2 regions of the Janthinobacterium rivuli genome follow, and region 2 is predicted to be linked to the other one. Evidence: riboswitches for the same ligand, from Rfam matches in the RefSeq annotation. Region 2 holds a riboswitch; the other holds the start of a gene.
The links. A riboswitch is a leader RNA that binds a small molecule or an ion and turns the genes downstream of it on or off. The one in region 2 is predicted to bind thiamine pyrophosphate.
Positions count from the first base shown of each region.

Region 1: it holds a riboswitch for thiamine pyrophosphate, as region 2 does, so the genes downstream of both, thiC (phosphomethylpyrimidine synthase ThiC) here and P9875_RS20975 (TonB-dependent siderophore receptor) in region 2, are expected to answer to the same signal.

Region 1 covers NZ_CP121464.1:1,132,312-1,141,860, forward strand. The annotation lists gene P9875_RS05105 (putative bifunctional diguanylate cyclase/phosphodiesterase) at 1-632, opposite strand, end outside; gene P9875_RS05110 (Crp/Fnr family transcriptional regulator) at 870-1,610, shown strand; gene P9875_RS05115 (PAS domain-containing hybrid sensor histidine kinase/response regulator) at 1,655-3,559, shown strand; gene P9875_RS05120 (response regulator) at 3,588-4,394, shown strand; gene P9875_RS05125 (hypothetical protein) at 4,433-4,690, shown strand; TPP riboswitch at 4,774-4,889, shown strand; gene thiC (phosphomethylpyrimidine synthase ThiC) at 4,969-6,882, shown strand; gene thiS (sulfur carrier protein ThiS) at 6,903-7,106, shown strand; gene P9875_RS05140 (thiazole synthase) at 7,250-8,044, shown strand; gene thiD (bifunctional hydroxymethylpyrimidine kinase/phosphomethylpyrimidine kinase) at 8,053-8,808, shown strand; gene thiE (thiamine phosphate synthase) at 8,819-9,430, shown strand; gene P9875_RS05155 (ANTAR domain-containing response regulator) at 9,509-9,549, shown strand, end outside.
Region 2 covers NZ_CP121464.1:4,602,757-4,612,305, reverse strand. The annotation lists gene P9875_RS21010 (4'-phosphopantetheinyl transferase family protein) at 1-538, opposite strand, end outside; gene P9875_RS21005 (hypothetical protein) at 884-1,393, opposite strand; gene P9875_RS21000 (class I SAM-dependent methyltransferase) at 1,462-2,076, opposite strand; gene P9875_RS20995 (TetR/AcrR family transcriptional regulator) at 2,117-2,752, opposite strand; gene P9875_RS20990 (DUF2867 domain-containing protein) at 2,820-3,338, shown strand; gene pnuC (nicotinamide riboside transporter PnuC) at 3,413-4,024, shown strand; gene P9875_RS20980 (ATP-binding protein) at 4,024-4,572, shown strand; gene P9875_RS20975 (TonB-dependent siderophore receptor) at 4,569-6,734, opposite strand; TPP riboswitch at 6,820-6,917, opposite strand; gene P9875_RS20970 (iron-containing alcohol dehydrogenase) at 6,985-8,142, opposite strand; gene P9875_RS20965 (hypothetical protein) at 8,285-8,590, shown strand; gene P9875_RS20960 (Imm26 family immunity protein) at 8,684-9,163, shown strand; gene P9875_RS20955 (sensor histidine kinase) at 9,286-9,549, opposite strand, start outside.

The DNA of each region.
Region 1 (9,549 bases), 2.9 Mb from region 2:
GCCTTGCCTTCGCGCTGTTCGTGCAAGGCTGCGCTGATGGCGTGCATGTCCTGGCGCGCATGTTCCGGCCCCTGCAGATCCTCCAGGCGCTGGCCGATGACGTCGCCGGCCGCATAGCCGGTGATGCGTTCGAAGGCGGGATTGACGTATTCGATCAGGTAGCCTGGCGCATCGGCGCTGCACAGGATGATGGCATTGGCCGACACTTCGATGATGCGCTCGCGCAGGCGCAGCGACTTTTCATTGCGCATGCGCGCAGCGATGTCTTCGGACAGGCGCAAATTGGCAAACTGCAGCGCCGCCGTGCGTTCGCCCGTGATGCGGGCAATGACCGAATTGCGCGACACCAGCTGATACACATACGCCGCCGCCAGCAGGCTCGACAGCACACCGCCCAGCAGCACATACAGCGAGCCGCGATGGTTGGCGTCCAGGCTCATGCCTTTGGCCGGCAGCAGGGCGGCGCCCACGGTGTGCCCGCTGGCGTGGTACTGCAGCAGCAGCCGTGCGCTTTCCGCTTCGATCTGGCGCGCCGAGGCGTAGCACAGCGCTGTCAGGCACAGTCCGAACGCCAGGGTGAGCAGGGCCGAGGTGGAAACGGAAATGGAGATGCGTTTGAAGAATGATTGCATGGTGACGTCCCGTGGCAGCGCCGGTGCCGATCCATGATCAGGCAGGCCGGGCAGTGACCGACTGTAGGGTGCGCGGCGAAATGTCGTCCGTTCGCTACCGAACGGACGGCGATGCTGACAAGAAATATAGTCGGGTCACTGTGCCAGCGCTGTGTTACGCTGCACGATATGGCGCCCCTCGTTCGGACGCCTTTCAACTATCCCCTAGCTGACGACTGGAAAACAGGAAACCTGCCCATGTCGAGTCCGCATGCCCAGCTGCACAACCCGAATCAAAACCATTTGCTCGCCGCCATGCTCGACGCCGATTTCGCGCGCCTGGCTCCCCACCTGGAGCAAGTGTCGATGCTGCTCGGTGACGTGATCTACGATTCGGGTGACAAGCTGCAGCATGTGTATTTCCCCACCACGGCCATCGTTTCCATTCACTACCTGCTGGAAAACGGCGGCTCGTCGGAAATTGCCGGCGTCGGCAATGAAGGCGTCGTGGGCGTGTCGCTGTTCATGGGCGGCAACTCGACGCCGAGCCGCGCCGTCGTGCAGACGGGCGGCGTCGGCTACCGGCTGAAGGCGCATTTGCTGATGGAAGAATTCGACCGCGCCGGTCCCGTCATGCGCTTGCTGCTGCGCTATACGCAAGCCTTGATCACGCAAATGTCGCAGACGGCCGTGTGCAACCGCCACCATACGGTGGAGCAACAATTGTGCCGCTGGCTGCTGCTGACCATGGACCGCCTGCCGAACCGCGAGCTGACCATGACGCAGGAGTTGATTGCCAACATGCTGGGCGTGCGCCGCGAAGGCGTGACGGAAGCGGCCGGGCGTTTGCAGACGCGCGGCTTCATCAGCTACCGTCGCGGCCATATTTCCGTGCTGGACCGCGCCGGCCTTGAAGGCCATGTGTGCGAATGCTATGGCGTGGTTAAAAAGGAATTCGCGCGCCTGTTGTCGGACGTGCGCCAGCGCCAGGCGCGCTGAACACCGCATCTTCTCTCTATCGTTGTCACAGCCCAGGCTACCTCATGCAATCTGTTGAAAACATTCCTCCGCGCGCACCGTCGCGCTGGCCCATGGCGCTGGCGTTTTCGTTCAGCGCCATCGTGCTGCTGGCCATCGGGCTGCTGGCCTGGCGCGCGCCGTTCGAAACGGCCTGCGTCATCGATGCGCTGGTCTTTTTGCTGCTGATGCTGCTCGTGGCGCTGTACCGGCGCACCCTGGCGGCCAGCCTGCCGCGCCAGCTGCTCAAGGCGGGCGCCTTGCAGGATGCGATTTTCAACAGCGCCAATTTCTCGTGCATCGCCACCGATGCGCAGGGCGTGATCCAGATTTTCAACGTGGGCGCCGAACGCATGCTGGGCTATGCGGCGAGCGACGTGGTCGACAAGCTGACGCCGGCTGGTATTTCCGATGCGCAAGAAATCGTCGCGCGCGCGGCCGCCCTCAGTGCCGAACTCGATACCGTCATCACGCCTGGCGTGGAAACGCTCGTGTTCAAGGCCACGCGCGGCATCGAAGACATTTATGAACTGACGTATATCCGCAAGGATGGCAGCCGCTTCCCCGCCATCGTCTCCGTGACGGCCTTGCGCGATGCGCAAAGCAAGGTCATCGGCTACCTGCTGATCGGCACGGACAACACGGCACGCAAGCAGGTCGAGGCGGAACAGGCCTTGCTGGACCAGCGCCTGCAGGAGCAGCAGGCGTACACCCGTTCGCTGGTCGAGACCAACAATGCGGAGTTGAAGAAGGCGCGCCAGGTGGCGGAAAAGGCCAACCGCGCCAAGTCCGAATTCCTGTCGAGCATGAGCCACGAATTGCGCACGCCGCTCAATGCCGTGCTGGGCTTTGCGCAGCTGATGGCGTCCGACGTGCCGCCACCGAGCCCGCCGCAGCAGCGCTCGATCGAGCAAATCCTCAAGGGTGGCTGGTACCTCTTGCGTTTGATTAATGAAATCCTCGACCTGGCCATGATCGAATCGGGCAAGGTCACCTTGTCGCAGGAAGCCATGTCCTTGCTCGACGTGTTGCAGGATTGCCAGGCGATGATCGCGCCGCAGGCGGAAAAGCGCGGCATCCGCATGCAATTCCCCCGCTGCGGCGAAGCTTACTTCGTGCATGCGGACCGCACGCGCGTGAAACAGGTGATGGTCAACCTGCTGTCGAACGCCATCAAGTACAACCAGAGTGGCGGCGCCGTCACCGTCGACTGCAGCCAGCGTGGCGGCAAGGTGCGGGTCAGCGTGCGCGACAGCGGCGCCGGTCTCGATGCGGGCCAGGTGGCCCAGCTGTTCCAGCCCTTCAATCGCCTGGGACAGGAAAACAGCACGGAAGAGGGCACGGGCATCGGCCTCGTCGTCACCAAGCAGCTGGTCGAATTGATGGGTGGCACCATCGGCGTCGACAGCACGGTCGGCGTGGGCACCACGTTCTGGTTCGAGCTGGCCGCCAGCAGCGCGCCGGCCCTGGTGCTGGGCGACGGCGACGCGCTGCCGCAGGTGCAGGTGCCGCAGGAAAGCCAGCGCACCTTGCTGTACGTGGAAGACAATCCCGCCAATCTGGCGCTGGTGGAGCAATTGATCGCCCGCCGCAGCGATTTGAAATTGCTCACGGCCATCGATGCGCACCTGGGCATCGACCTGGCCCGCACGTATCAGCCGGACGTGATCTTGATGGACATCAACCTGCCCGGCATCAGCGGCTTTGGCGCCCTGCACATCCTGCATGACGACCCGCTGACGAGCCATATTCCCGTGATGGCCCTGTCTGCCAACGCCGTGCCGCGCGACATCGAGAAAGGCCTGGAAGCGGGCTTCTTCCGCTACCTGACCAAGCCGATCAAGGTCGTCGAATTCATGGATGCACTTGACGTGGCCCTGCACCATGCGGCCGCGCACGGCCTGGCCGACGACATTCACGCAGTACGCTAATTCAGCATTTATTTTTAGGAATACCGCCATGCTTCAAGCCACCGAGATTCTGAACGCCAGCATTCTCATCGTCGATGACCAGGAGGCGAACGTCATGCTGCTGGAACAGGTGCTGCGCAATGCCGGTTATACGCGCATCACCTCCACCATGGACCCGCAAGCCGTGCACGCGCTGCACCAGCAGCACCGCTACGACCTGATCCTGCTCGACTTGCAAATGCCGGAAATGGATGGTTTTGAAGTCATGGAAGGCTTGCGCGACATCGAGGCGGGCAGCTATCTGCCTGTGCTGGTGATCACGGCCCAGCCGGGCCACAAGTTGCGCGCGCTGCAAGCGGGCGCCAAGGATTTCGTCAGCAAACCGTTCGACCTGGTGGAAGTCAAAACGCGCATCCACAACATGCTGGAAGTGCGCCTGCTGTACCAGAAGCTGGCCGAATACAACAAGTCGCTGGAACAGATGGTGGAAGAGCGCACGGCGGAGCTGCGCGAAAGCGAAGCGCGCTTCCAGCGCTTCACGGAGCTGTCGTCCGACTGGTACTGGGAACAGGATGCGCAGGGCAACCTGACGCGCTTTTCCGGCCCCGTGGCTGAAATGCTGGGCATTGGCAGCGAAGAAGAGCCGCAGCGCTGGAACGCGGCCGAGCGGGCCTTGCTCGACGCAAAAATTGCCGCGCGCGAACCGTTTCTCGATTTCATCTACAGCCGAGCCAACCTCGACGGCAGCACGCAGTATCTGCAGGTCAGCGGCGAACCGATGTTCGACACGGGTAGCCGTTTCATCGGCTACCGCGGCATCGGCCTCGATGTCACGGAGCGCCATCGCATTGCCTGATTTATACTGGGTGCTATCGATACTGACCAGGAAAAATCATGACTGACAAATCAACGCCGCAATACTGGTTCCCCGCCAAGACCTATGGCTGGGGCTGGGGCTTGCCCATCACCTGGCAGGGCTGGCTGGTCTTTTTGAGCGCGCTGGCGCTGTTCGCCTGCGGCGCCTTCCTATTCCCGCCGCAAACCATGCTGGTGGGCTACATCGTCTATGAAGTGGCCATCGTTGCCGCGCTCATTTTCATCTGCCAGCTGAAGGGTGAACCGACCAGCTGGCGCTGGGGCAAGAAGAAGTAGCGCGATGTACAAAGACGACACCTGCAAGAAATCATCTGGCCGCGCGGCGTGAACCGCGTATAATTGGCTCGCTGCCGCAAGGCGGCAAACGCTAGGGGTCCTGCCTTTCGCTGTGGAAACACGGTGCAAGCGCGGGTGAGAAATACCCTCCGAACCTGATCTGGATAATGCCAGCGAAGGGAAGCTTTAGGATGAACGCACCCCGCCTTTCCGCGTGCGTAATTCCGAACCTCCTTAGCTGGCTCCAGGCTTAAAAATAGTCTAGCCAAGGAGCCAAAATGAACGCCAACCCGAAATTCCTCTCCGCCACCGCCACGGTCGACGAAGCCGCCATCGCGCCGCTGCCCAATTCGCGCAAGATTTACGTGCAGGGCAGCCGTCCCGACATCCGCGTGCCCATGCGCAGAATCAGCCAGTCCGACACGGAAGCGTCGTTCGGCGGCGAAAAGAATCCGCCGATCTACGTGTATGACACGTCCGGCCCGTACACGGACCCGGACGTGCAGATCGATATCCGCTCGGGCCTCGATACGCCGCGCCTGCCGTGGATAGTCGAACGTGCCGACACGGAAGAATTGCCCGGCCCGACCTCCGACTACGGCATCGCCCGCCTGGCGGATCCGAAACTGGCCGAGCTGCGTTTTAATTTGCACCGCAAGCCGCGCCGCGCCATTGCCGGCAAGAACGTGACGCAAATGCATTACGCGAGGCGCGGCATCATCACGCCGGAAATGGAATTCGTCGCCATCCGCGAAAACATGCGCCGCCAGGAATATTTGCGCGAGCTGAAAGCTTCCGGCCCCATGGGCGAGCGCCTGGCCGACCTGATGGGCCGCCAGCATCCGGGCCAGTCGTTCGGCGCCAGCATCCCGTTTGACATCACGCCGGAATTCGTGCGCGAGGAAATCGCCCGCGGCCGCGCCATCATCCCCGCCAACATCAACCACCCGGAAGTCGAGCCGATGATTATCGGCCGCAATTTCCTGGTGAAAATCAACGCGAATATCGGCAATTCCGCCGTCACCTCGTCGATCGGCGAGGAAGTGGAAAAGATGACCTGGGCCATCCGCTGGGGTGGCGACAACGTGATGGACCTGTCCACAGGTAAACATATCCACGAAACGCGCGAATGGATCGTGCGCAACAGCCCCGTGCCGATCGGCACCGTGCCCATCTACCAGGCCTTGGAAAAGGTCAATGGCAAGGCCGAAGATTTAACTTGGGAAATCTTCCGCGACACCCTCATCGAGCAGGCCGAGCAGGGCGTCGACTACTTCACCATCCACGCGGGCGTGCTGCTGCGCTATGTGCCGATGACGGCCAAGCGCTTGACGGGCATCGTGTCGCGCGGTGGCTCCATCATGGCGAAATGGTGCCTGGCGCATCACCAGGAATCGTTCCTGTACACGCATTTCGAAGAGATTTGCGAAATCATGAAGGCGTACGACGTGTCGTTTTCACTGGGCGACGGCTTGCGTCCCGGCTCCATCTACGACGCCAACGACGAGGCGCAGCTGGGCGAGCTGAAAACCCTGGGCGAGCTGACGCAAGTCGCCTGGAAGCACGACGTGCAGGTAATGATCGAGGGGCCGGGCCACGTGCCCATGCAATTGATCAAGGAAAACATGGACTTGCAGCTGGAACAGTGCGGCGAAGCACCGTTCTACACCCTGGGACCGTTGACGACCGATATCGCGCCCGGCTACGACCACATCACCTCGGGCATCGGCGCTGCCATGATCGGCTGGTATGGCACGGCCATGCTGTGCTACGTGACGCCGAAGGAACACCTGGGCCTGCCCAACAAGGCCGATGTAAAAGACGGCATCATCACCTACAAGATTGCGGCGCACGCGGCCGACCTGGCCAAGGGCCATCCGGGCGCGCAAATCCGCGACAACGCCCTGTCGAAAGCCCGCTTTGAATTCCGCTGGGACGACCAGTTCAACATCGGCCTGGACCCGGACAAGGCGCGCGAATTCCACGATGAAACCCTGCCCAAGGATTCGGCCAAGGTGGCGCATTTCTGCTCCATGTGCGGCCCGCATTTCTGTTCGATGAAGATCACGCAGGAAGTGCGCGAATACGCGGCCGGCATGGGCATCGCGGAAGACAAGGCGCTCAAGCAGGGCATGGAAATCAAGGCCATCGAATTCATCAAGAACGGCGCCGAGCTGTACCGCAAGGTCTGAGGGAGAGCGTGATGCCTGCATTGATATCCATCACGCTCAACGGCGCACCGCACCAGGTGCCGCCGGGGCAAACCCTGGACCAACTGATCGCCGCCCTGTCGCTGGAAAACCAGGCGCTGGCGCTGGCCGTCAACCGCAATGTCGTGCCGCGCAAGGCGTGGCCGGGGCAGGTCTTGCAGACGCAAGACCAAGTGGAAATCGTCCGCGCCATCGGCGGCGGCTGAAAACGTCCAAGCAAACCTACTGCGCGCCGCACTTTGCGGCCTGCGATGCTCACCGTGCTCAAGCACGGTTGCGCTTCTCGGCCACAAATCGTCGCCGCTCGCTACGGTTTTCTTCGGACGTTTAAAAATTTAAGGAAGAACACATGAATACCGCAACACATAACGACCTGCTGACCATCGCAGGCAAACAGTATCAATCGCGCTTGCTGGTGGGCAGCGGCAAGTACAAGGATTTGCCGCAGACGCGCGAAGCGACGGATGCGGCCGAGGCGCAGATCATCACGGTGGCGATCCGCAGGGTGAATATCGGGCAAGACCCGAACGCGCCCAGCCTGCTGGACTTCGTGCCGCCGGACCAGTACACGATACTGCCGAACACGGCCGGCTGCTACAACGCCAAAGATGCCGTCTACACCCTGCAACTGGCGCGCGAGCTCCTGGGCGGGCGCAATCTGGTGAAGCTGGAAGTACTCGGTGATGAAAAGACGCTGTTTCCGCACATGCCGGAAACGTTGATTGCGGCCGAAGCGCTGGTCAAGGATGGCTTTGACGTGATGGTCTACTGCAGCGACGACCCCATCCAGGCGAAGATACTGGAAGACATCGGCTGCGTGGCCGTCATGCCGCTGGCCTCCCTGATCGGCTCGGGCATGGGCATCTTGAATCCATGGAACTTGTCGCTGATTATCGACCAGGCGAAAGTGCCGGTGCTGGTCGATGCTGGCGTGGGCACGGCGTCGGATGCGGCCATCGCCATGGAACTCGGTTGCGATGGCGTGCTGATGAATACAGCCATTGCCGGCGCGCGCGACCCCGTGCGCATGGCGCGTGCGATGAAGCTGGCCGTGCGGGCCGGACGCGAAGCATTTTTGGCGGGCCGCATGCCGCGCAAGTTTGCCGCCTCGCCGTCGTCGCCGATGGCGGGCCGCCTGGCGTGACGATGCCGATGCGCCACACTGTGCTCGTGTTTGCCGGCGCCGACCCGTCGGGTGGCGCCGGCATCGCCGCCGATATCGTGGCCATTGCCGCGCAGGGCGCGCATGCATTGCCCGTCATCACGGCCTTGACGGTGCAGGACAACGACAGGGTTTTTGGCGTGCAGGCGGTGGCGCCGGAGCTATTGCGCCGGCAGGCGCTGGCGCTGATCGACAAGATGGCGATTCATGCCGTGAAGATCGGCATTCCCGGCAGCGCCGCGAATGCGGCCGTCATCGCGCAGCTGATCGCGCAATTGCGGCAGGCCCGCCCAGGCTTGCCCGTGGTGCTCGATCCCGTGCTGGCCAGCGGCCATGGTGATGTGCTGAGCCGGGACGATGCCGTACAGGCGCTGGCGCCCTTGCTGCCGGTGACGACCGTCATCGTACCGAACGGGCCGGAAGCGGCGGCCCTCGGTGGCGAGGACAACTTGCTTGCGCAAGGCTGTCAGAACGTGCTGGTGACGGGCGGCCATGGCGACGGCGAGGTGATCGTCAACCGCTGGTTTGACGGCGCTGGCGGCGAGCGCGAGTGGCGCTGGCCCCGTCTTCCCGGCGAATTTCACGGCAGCGGCTGCACCCTGGCGTCGGCCATCGCGGCGCGCCTGGCATTGGGCCAGGCGTTGCCCGAAGCGCTGGATCTGGCGCAACGCTATTGCCACGCGGCCCTGGCCGGCGCGTATGCGATTGCGCCAGGTCAACTCATGCCGCAACGATTCATTCAATAAGGAAAACATCATGCGTGGACTGTATCTGGTCACCCCGAACTGGGACGACACCGATCGCCTGCTCGACGTGAGCGAGCAAGCCTTGCACGGCGGCGTGGCCCTGCTGCAATACCGCCACAAGAGTGCCGACGCGGAGCAGCGGCGCGAACAGGCGGGCGCCTTGCTGGCGCTGGCCCGCAAATATGGCGTGCCTTTTATCATCAATGATTTTATCGAGCTGTGCGAAGAGCTCGACGCGGACGGTGTGCACGTGGGCGGCACGGATGCGTCCGTGGCGCAGGTGCGCGCGCGCCTGGGCAAGGACAAGATCATCGGCGCCTCGTGCTATGGCGACCTGGCCCTGGCAAGGACGGCCGAGGCCGGCGGCGCCAGCTACGTGGCCTTCGGCGGCTTTTATCCGTCGCTGGTAAAAAAATACCCGCTCACGACACCATTGGATATCGTGCTGCAAGCCAAGCGCGAGATCGCCTTGCCGTGCTTGGTGATCGGCGGCATGACGCCGGAGAACGCGGCGCCGCTGGCCGCGCGCGGCGCCGACATGGTGGCGGCCATCACTAGCGTCTATCAAGCGGACGATGTGGATATTGCGGTGCAGCAATTCAATCAATTATTTGCGGCATGAGCATGGGCGTGCAGGGCTGGTTTGGGGGAATAATCGGCATATAATATGAGCATCATTCATTACCGAGGTCCCCCACCCATGAGTCAGCCAGCCGCCGCGAAACGCCTTATCCTGATCGT
Region 2 (9,549 bases):
CGTTCACACTGTTGAGCTGATGCAGCAGGGCAAGCTCGGGCAGGCCGATCGCCGTGCTCAGCAAGGCTTCGCGCATCTCCGCGCCGACCACCGCTTCAATGTCGATGCCGATGGCTTCGTGCCGCTGCGCCGGCAAGGCCACCGCAGCGGCATAGCCGCCGCCGTGGCTGATGCTGCCGACCACGCCGGCTGGCCACAAGGGCTGGCGCGAGGCGCCGGTGCCGATCTGCGCGTCGGCGATGCCGAGGCGCGCCAGCGCGGCGCGCGCTGCCAGCCGGCCGAAAAAATACTCCGCTTGCCGTTTTGGCACGCTGCGCGCGATGGCGGCGGGCAGGGCGATGTCATGCGCATGGAAGGCGGCGCTCTGGAATGGATAGGGCTGGAAATGCAGGACGGTGATCTGCAGCGCAGGCGCCATGCCGTCCTCTGCCTGGTGGATGAATGGCAGGGGCAGGGGAAGCAGCCCTTGCCGCTGTGCTTCATCGCTGGCCGGCAAGCGCCCGGACTGCATGTCAACGCTCGCTTCTGCACGCTTCATCGTCGCCGTTCTATACATTGAGATGGGCATAGATTACCCGATTCCTGCCATCGTGCAAGGTCATTGCTCACGATGGACGACCCGCTTGCCGCAGCGCGTCGCTGGCAGTGCTGGGCGCCTCCCCCTTCAAGGGTCAGGCATTGTCAGCCTTTGCCTTCAACGCCGGTCCCTTTCGCTGAGCTTTGACACGAACGCGTGCATGGAAGCCGACGTGCCGGCAATTGGCCAGCTGTGCCATGCTTTCGAGCAAATCAGGACTTGCGCGCGCTTCCCGACCGTGTTCAAGCAAGTCGATGCCGATACGCATGAAGAGGAGCGGCTGCCCGATCAGTTGCCTGCCGCATGTTATATCAGGGCTTGCCAGGCTCTGACTTCTTCGTCCGACAGCACCGGCCCCCAGCCGCCGCGCAGCGCCGCATCGTGCTGCGCATAGTGCGCAAGCTGCGGCACGGCCACGTCATGCCTGGCACAGATGGCAAGGACGGCTTCCAGCTGCCGCCTGCTGGCCGGAAGGTCGTCGCCATACCAGCTACAGGCGCTCGTTTCCAGCACATGCTGAACAAGTTCCTCCAGCGTGCCGAGCAGGTGCCCGGGAATGGCCATGCGGATGTCATCGGGCCAGGGGTCACCCATGCCGTTCACGGCCAGGGCAGCAAAGCCGCATTCCCACGCAGCAAAATCCCCAGGCGCGAGCTGCGCCACTTTCCACACGTGGCCGGTGAACGCGGACAGGGCGGGGTGGTCAAGGGCATGCTGCAGGCAAAAGCGCTGCAAACAGGTGAGCGCAATGCATTGTCTTGCAATCACGGAGAGCGTGTCTATCGATATATTGTGCATAAATTGACGGCGTTTCAAAAATAATGGCTAGATTCGGCTGACTGCGCGCCGTGCCAACTCCCTGGCGCATGCTGCTTCAGCTTGAATCATTTCTCAAAAACAAGCCAGGACCAGCTCACCCCCGCCTGGCGATTCTGCAGTTGCACGGATGGCGCCTGCGTATGCAGCATCACTTTGAGCTGATGCCGCATTGCGAGCTCTGCCGTTTCACTGGCGGATACATCAAAGATGCGACGGCCTTCAGGGGCTGGTCCATGCCTCAGGGACATGACGAGCATTGCGCCGGGCTTGAGTAATATGCTGATATTGCCCATCGCCTCCATTCTTTCTTCCGCTGCCAGATGCATCCAGACGGCCGCGACGACAATCAGGTCATACCTGGTTTGGCGCGCGCCTATCGCAGACAGGGCGGGCAGGCTATCGTTCACCCATTCGATGTTGGCCGGGGCGTGCGCCTGCATGCCCGCTGCGCGGAATGCGGCAATGGGCTCAAGCGCGACCACTGTGTGCCCCAGGCTTGCCAGGCACGCCGCGTCGCCGCCTGTCCCGGCGCCGATGTCGAGCACGCTGCTTGCTCGCGTCGGCAAGAGATGAGCAACGGGGCGGTATTTGTCCAGGAAGGCAACGCTGTCGTATCGGGCGATGAGCTGCCCTGCATTGTCTGCATAGCCCTCGGTGCCCGGGACAATGGATGGTTCCATGGGATGTTGCATGATCAGCCGGCGCATCTGGCGATGGCCGTCATTGCTGTTCTCCCGCTTGCTGATGCGCCTGCCGCAACGCCTCCACCGGCAACTGGAAAAAGCGCGGCACCATCGCGGGCGATAAATCGTCGCCGCCGTCCGCCATGGCCAGGCGGCCGCTCAGCAGCAGCATCACGTAGCCATGGCCCAGCGACCAGCCGGCGCTGGCGGCGGCCTTGTCCCAGCGCGCATCGAGTCCCGCTTCGCGCACGGCCGCGCCGGCCGTCTGCAGCACGTACTGGAAGCACGCCTGCGCCGCTTCCAGCAGGGCGGGGAACTGGCGCACGTCCTGGTGCTCGAACATCAGCCGGTAGTGGGCCGGTGCGGCCAGGGCGAATTCGATGTATTGCTGGCCCAGCAGCTGAAAACGCTGCTCGGAGGGCAGGCTGCCCTGCGGCGGCAGTTGTGCCTCCCACTTGGCGATCAGGCTGGCGAAGCCGGCCGCCGCCACGTCGGCCAGCAAGGCTTCCTTGCTGGGGAAGTGGCGGTACACGGCGGCGATCGACACGCCCACCGTGCGCGCCAGTTCGCGCAGCGAGAGGGTGGCGTCGTGCTGCTGCGCCAGTTGCGCGATGGTGGCGGCGACCAGGGTGTCGCGCAGGTTGCCGTGATGGTAAGTACTTGTGCTTGTCATTCTATGTTATCGCTGTTCACATTGTCGTGTATGATGCTCATGTTATCACTGAACACATGGAGAGCACATGCAAGAGATGAACAACGCTGTACGCGCCGTGGCCTTGCCGCCCGGCGCCAGCATCGCCCCCTTGTACCCGGGCAGCCACCTGGCCGACGCGTATGCCGTCGACCTGCCGACCGCGCAGGCGCGCCAGATGGACATGGAAAGCCTGGCGCGCATCCTGCTGGGCAGCCAGCCGGGCTGGGCGCGCAAGCTGATGGTGGTGCGCGACGCCATCGTGGCGCGCTTCGGCATCCGCACGGCCAGGCAGATGGAAGCCAGGCCAGGCAAGCGCATCGGCATCTTCCGCATCTTTGCCGTCAGCGACGATGAAATCATCGTGGGCGAGGATGACAGTCACCTGGATTTCCGCCTGTCGGTGCTGCGCCACCGGGACGCGGGACCGCATGGCCGCATCACCATGTCCAGCGTCGTGCATTGCCATAATGCGGTGGGGCGCGCCTACATCCTGGTGATCCGGCCTTTCCACAAGCTGATCGTGCAGCGTTCGCTGGCGCGCGCCGTGAAGGGCGGCTTCGCTTAAGCGCACTGAGCGGGCAATCTTGCTTATTCAGGGCTGGTATTGCATACTGCACCACCAGCCTCATCACGATTCCCATGAACGATACGCTTCTCCTGCTGGGTTTTGCCACCACGCCGCTTGAACTGATTTCCTTTGTCCTGGCATTGACAACCGTTGCGCTGAACATCCGCCAGAATCATTGGGCGTGGCTGTTCGCCATCATTTCCTCGGCCGCCTACGGTTTTGTGTTTTTCGAGTCGCGCCTGTATGGCGACATGGCCTTGCAACTGCTGTTCATCAGCGTCTCGTTCTGGGGCTGGTACCAGTGGCTGCACCCGGCCAGCGGCGGCAAGAGCCTGCCCGTCACGCGCCTCGATGGCCGCGGCTGGCTGGCTTGCGGCATGGGCTGGCTGGTCGGCTTTCTGCTCATCGCCTGGCTGCTGACGACGACGGACACGGACGTGCCCCACGCGGACGGTTTCCTTACGGCAGGCAGCCTGGTGGGGCAATTCCTGCTGTCGCGCAAGAAGCTGGAAAACTGGATCGCCTGGATCATCGTCGACGTGCTGTACGTGTGGCTGTACCTGCACAAGGGCCTGACCCTGACGGCCGTGCTGTATGCCTTCTTTGTCGTGATGGCCATCATCGGCTTGCTGGCGTGGAGAAAGTCGGCACCGGCCGCGCCGAGCGCGATGGTCCTCAAGTGATGGGCCACTGCGTGCGCGTGGCCATCCTGGGCGCGGAATCGTCGGGCAAGTCGACCCTGGCGGCCGCCCTGGCCGAACGCTACGGCAGCGTCTGGGTGCCCGAATATTTGCGTGAATTCGTCGAAACGCAGGGCAGGGTGCCCGTCGCGGCCGACCAGTACGGCATCGCGCGCACGCAAGTTGAGCGCGAAGCGGCGGCCGCCGCGCAAGCCCGTCACTTCCTGTTTTGCGACACGACGCCGTTGATGACGGTGGTCTACAGCCGCCATTATTTCCATGGTGCCGATGCGCCGCTGGCGGCGCTGGCCGATGCCACGCGGTACGATGTGACGCTGGTGACGGCGCCCGACAGCCCGTGGGTGGCCGACGGCTTGCAGCGCGAGTCGGAAGCCGTGCGCCAGCTGATCTACCGCTACCTGCTCGACGAGCTCGACGCGCGCGGCATCGTCTACCACGTGCTGCACGACAGCCTGGAGGCGCGCCTGCAACAGGCGGCCCCTTTGCTGCGGCAGGCGCTCACTGCAGCGCCCGCCATTTCCCTCAATTAAAAGTCAAACTGCGCCGACACCTTGAACGTGCGGCTGGCGCCCGGGAACAGGTAGCCGCCTGCTTCCGGTGTCACATCGCGCCAGTAGAACTTGTCGGCCACGTTGTTGACGCTGGCGCGCAGCACGGCGCGCGTGCCAGCGATGCGCGTGGCCCAGGCGGCGCCCAGGTTGAACACGCTGTACGAGGGCACGAAGGTGGTATTGTTGTTCTCGAACGCCTTCTTGCCCGCATATTCCCAGCTGCCATTCACGCTCAGGCCCGCCACTTGCGGCACGGCATAGTCGGCCCGCACGGCGGCCTTGAAGGCGGGCACGTTGGGCACGCGCTTGCCATCGTAGTCAGCACTGCCCGTATCTGATTGCTGGCTGTTCAGGGCCGTCACGGAGGCGCCCAGGCTCAGGTTGGCGAAAGCCTTGCCCTGGGCCGACAGTTCCAGTCCACGGTGCTGGGCCTGGCCTGCGCGCACGAAGTTGTAGGTGCTCATGCTGCTGTCGAGGTACTGGTTGAATTCCAGGCCTTTGCGGATCTGGAACAGGGTGGCGGCGACCATGAAGTCAGGCGTCAGGTCCGCCTTCACGCCCAGTTCGATCTGCTTCGAGCGGCTAGGCGTCAGTTCCACGTTGGCGTTTTCCGCATAGCGGTCGGCCGTGCCGCCGTGTTCCATGCCCTGCGAGTACGATGCGTAGACAGCGATATTGTCTTGCGGGTTGTACACCAGCGCCACGTTCGGCAGCAGGAAGTCGTGCCTGGCGCGGATTTCCTGGTCGGCCTTGAGCACGTACTGATAGCCATCGACATCGATGTGGCGCACGCCGCCATGCAGCTTCCAGTTCGGTGCCAGGCTGACGATGTCCTGCACGAAGACGGATTTTTCCTTGTCGTTGCGCACCAGGCGCACGGGACCCGTGACACCGTCGGATGGGGCGACGATGACGGGGCGGTAGATATTGCTGATGCCCACTTCGTCATACACATACTTGCCGGCCCGGTCCTTGCGGTTGAAATACGACACGCCCGCCGTGACCTCATGGCGCAAGCTGCCCGTGGCGAACTTGCCCTGGATCATGGCTTGCGCGCTCAGGGGCTTTTTCGTTTCGCCCAGGCTGCGGAAGTCCCACACGGAGAAATCGCCATTGCTGCAGAACACAGGCATCCAGCCTTCCGGACTGCATCCATACGGGTAGGCAGTGTAGTCGTCGCGCTTGAACGTGTGCTGGTTGGCCGACACGGTGGCGCGCCAATCCTCGTTGAAGGCGTACTGGAAGCGCAGGCCCAGGTTGCTGGTGACGGTTTCCACCGGGTGCGTCCAGGGCTGCTTGTTGAGCATGGTGTCGGCGCTGACGTTGGAAGGCAGCTTGCCATTGCTCAGCAGCTGGAAGCCGGGCGCCGTTACTTGCGCCTTGTCCTGGTAGTCGGCGTCGAGTTGCAGCAGCGCTTGCGGCGAAATCTGCCAGTCGAAGGCGCCGGAAATGAATTTACGGTTGCCGTCGGCACCCTTGATGTAGGAGCGCAGGCGCTCGGCCGCCACGTTGACGCGGTAGCCGAAGCGCGTGTCTTCCAGGCGGCCGCCCAGGTCGACGGCGCCGTACAGGGTACCCCGTTCGCGCGTTTCCACGGTGACGGTGCGCAATGGCGCGGCGGTCGGGCGCTTGACGATGAAGTCGATCACGCCGCCCGGCGCGGCCACGCCTGCCTGCAAGCCGGCCAGGCCTTTCAATACTTCGATGCGTTCCTTGTTTTCCAACGGAATTTGCGTGTCACCGGGGATCGCCACGCCATCCTTGCGGTAGCTGGAGTTCGTATCGAGCTTGAAGCCCCGGATGGTGAACTGTTCCGCATAGCCGACGGCGTTGTACGATTCATTGATGCTGGCGTCGAGCTTGACGGCGTCGCTGAGGTTGCGGATCTGCAGATCTTGTATTTCTTTCTGCCCGATGACGGTGACGGACGCCGGCGTCTGCAGCAGCGGCGCGTCGGAAAAACCGCCGACGGAGGCGCGTCTGGCGGCCGGCGCCTTGCTGGCCGTGACGACGACTTCGGCCATGCTTTGCGCCTGCGGGTCGACGGCTTCGGCGGTGTCATTCGCGGCCAGGGCGGGTACGGCAAACGCGTGCAGGATCGCCAGGGTCAATACAGAAACAGATAAATTCGGTGTGGACATAGATTGCTCGTGGTTCAAGCCGACTCGGTAAAGAGCACGGCAGGCTGCTTGTTCGGCTGGCGCCAACGCAGGAGCTATCAAAGGAGGGAGGTACTTTGCGCTTTCCTTCGCTGGCATTATCCAGATCAGGTACGAAGGGTATCTCTCACCCGGATGACTGCTCCAGGACCCCTAGCGAACTGACAGCTTAGCATGAACCACGGCCAGCTGTCCCACCCGGCTGACCGTTTTACAACAGTGTGGCTGGAATCTATAAACTCAGTTCCAGCACCTTGCGGCTGACGGCGGGCGTGATTTCACGCTGCTCGCCCAGCGCCGTCATGCCGTGCGCTTCCAGGGCGGACACGACGGCATCCACGCTGGCGTGGTTCAGGCCATAGTCGGCCAGGCGCGTCTTGACGCCCATGTGCCGGAAGAAGAATTCCGTGCGCGCGATGGCGGCCTCGATGCGTCCATCCTCGTCACCGCCGTCGAGTCCCCACACGCGGGCCGCGTACTGCAGCAGCTTGGCGCGCTTGGCCTGCTTGCGCACGCGCAGCATGCTGGGCAGGATGATGGCCAGGGTCTGCGCGTGGTCGAGCTCGTACAAGGCCGTCAATTCGTGGCCGATGGCGTGCGTGGACCAGTCCTGCGGCACGCCCACGCCGATCAGGCCGTTCAAGGCCAGGGTGGCGCTCCACATCACGTTGGCGCGCACGTCGTAGTCGTCCGGGTGCGACAGCGCCTTCGGGCCTTCCTCGATCAGGGTCAATAAAATGCCTTCGGCAAAGCGGTCCTGCACGGACGCGTTCACAGGGTAAGTCAGGTATTGCTCCATCACATGCGCAAACGCATCGACGACGCCGTTGCCCACCTGGCGCAGCGGTAATGTAAAGGTCTTCGACGGATCCAGCACGGAGAATTTCGGATATACCTTGCGGCTCATGAACGAGCGCTTTTCCTGCGTCGCCTTGCGCGTGATCACGGCCGAACCATTCATTTCGGACCCCGTGGCAGGTAACGTCAAGACGGTGCCGAAGGGCAGGGCGGCCTCGACGATCTTGCCGCCCTTGGCCAGGATGTCCCACGCCTCGCCTTCGTGCAGGGCGGCCGCGGCGATGAACTTGGTGCCATCGACCACGGATCCGCCGCCGACGGCCAGCAGGAAATCGATGCGCTCGCTTTTCACCATGGCCACGGCCTGCATCAGGGTTTCATAGCTGGGATTGGGTTCGATGCCGGCAAATTCCAGCACCGTATGGCCGGCCAGCGCCGCCCTGACTTCATCATAGACGCCGTTCTGCCTGATGCTGCCGCCGCCATACGTCATGAGCACTCTGGCCTGCGGCGGGATCAGCGCCGTGATGGCGGCGATCTGGCCCTGGCCGAAAAGGATTTGCGTCGGATTGTAAAAGTCGAAATTGAACATGGGACTCCTGCCGCTGGGGTTTAGGCTGTTGCTGAGCCATGATTATGGCCGAACGGGTGGAAACGTGTCGTGGACGCTTGAGCTTTTCGTCCGCGCGGTGGAGAATGCAGCCGATGTCACCACTACGCGAAAAGGAATGCGCATGACCAACGTCCCACTGGAAGAATCCGGCTTGCCGGCCACCGCGCTCGACATGCACCGCGCCATCGGCGCCACCATCGCCGCGCTGCAGGCGCTGGACCTGAACAGCCAGCGCTTCGAGGCGTGCACGGACCCGGAACTGCGCCGCGTGCTCGCGCATGCGGGCGACACCAGCCGCAAGGAAGCGGCCATGCTGCTCGAATGGATGCGCCGCCGCGACGCGCGCCTGGACACGGCCATGAAGGAAGCGCTGTTCAAGGCGGGGCCAATTGTTGCCCAGTATCACTATGACGAGAAAATATTGTAACTATTGGTTTGTTGTCGTGGCGTACCATGCGCCACTTTCGCCTTGCTTCGCGTAGACTGTGCCCCGAACACGATTTTGGGGGAGTTTGCAGAAATGAAATCATTACCATACCGAGAAGGCAGCTGGTTTGCCGTGCCCCTGCCGGGCGGCGGTTATGCCGTCGGCGTGGTGGCGCGCAGGGCGCCTGCCGGGCGCATCATGCTGGCGTATATGTTCGGGCCGAAGCGCGACAGCTTGCCCACGCTGGAAGAGCTGGAAGGCTTGCGGCCGGAACAGGCCGTGCGCCGCCTGCGCACGGGCGACATGGCCCTGCTCAACGAGCGCTGGCCCCTGCTGGGCGACAGCCCCCACTGGAACCGCGACGACTGGCCCATGCCGGCCTTTATCCGCCGCAATGAATCCCTGCAGCGCGCCTGGCGCGCCAGTTATGCGGACGCCGATCCTGCCAAGCTGAATCGCGAGGAATCGATCCCCTTCGACACGCCGGGCATGGAAAGCGATTCCCTGTACGGCTACGGGGCGACGGAATTGTTGATGAATAAATTGCTGGCGCAGGAGCAGGCGTCGGCTTGACCGCGGTCCGGCGGCGTAGGTCGGATTAGCGAGGCCTTGCCTCGCGTAATCCGACAACATTGTTGGCCAAGGCCACTGGTGGTGTCGGCTTACGCGCCTTGCGCTAAGCCGACCTACGCCGCTTACGCCGCTGGCAAACTGATCTGAAACGCCAGGCCGCCGCCTTCGCGGTTGCGCACTTGTAAATCGGCGCCATGGCGCAGCAGCACGCGGTCGACGATGGCCAGGCCCAGGCCGGCGCCGTTTGCCTGCCCGCGCGCCGTGTCGAGGCGGGTGAACGGCTTCATCAACTGCTCGATCTTTTCTGCCGGCACACCCGTGCCATGGTCCTGTACCTCGATGATCACCTTTTTCGCGCCGTGGCTGGTGCGCACCTGGCAGGCGAT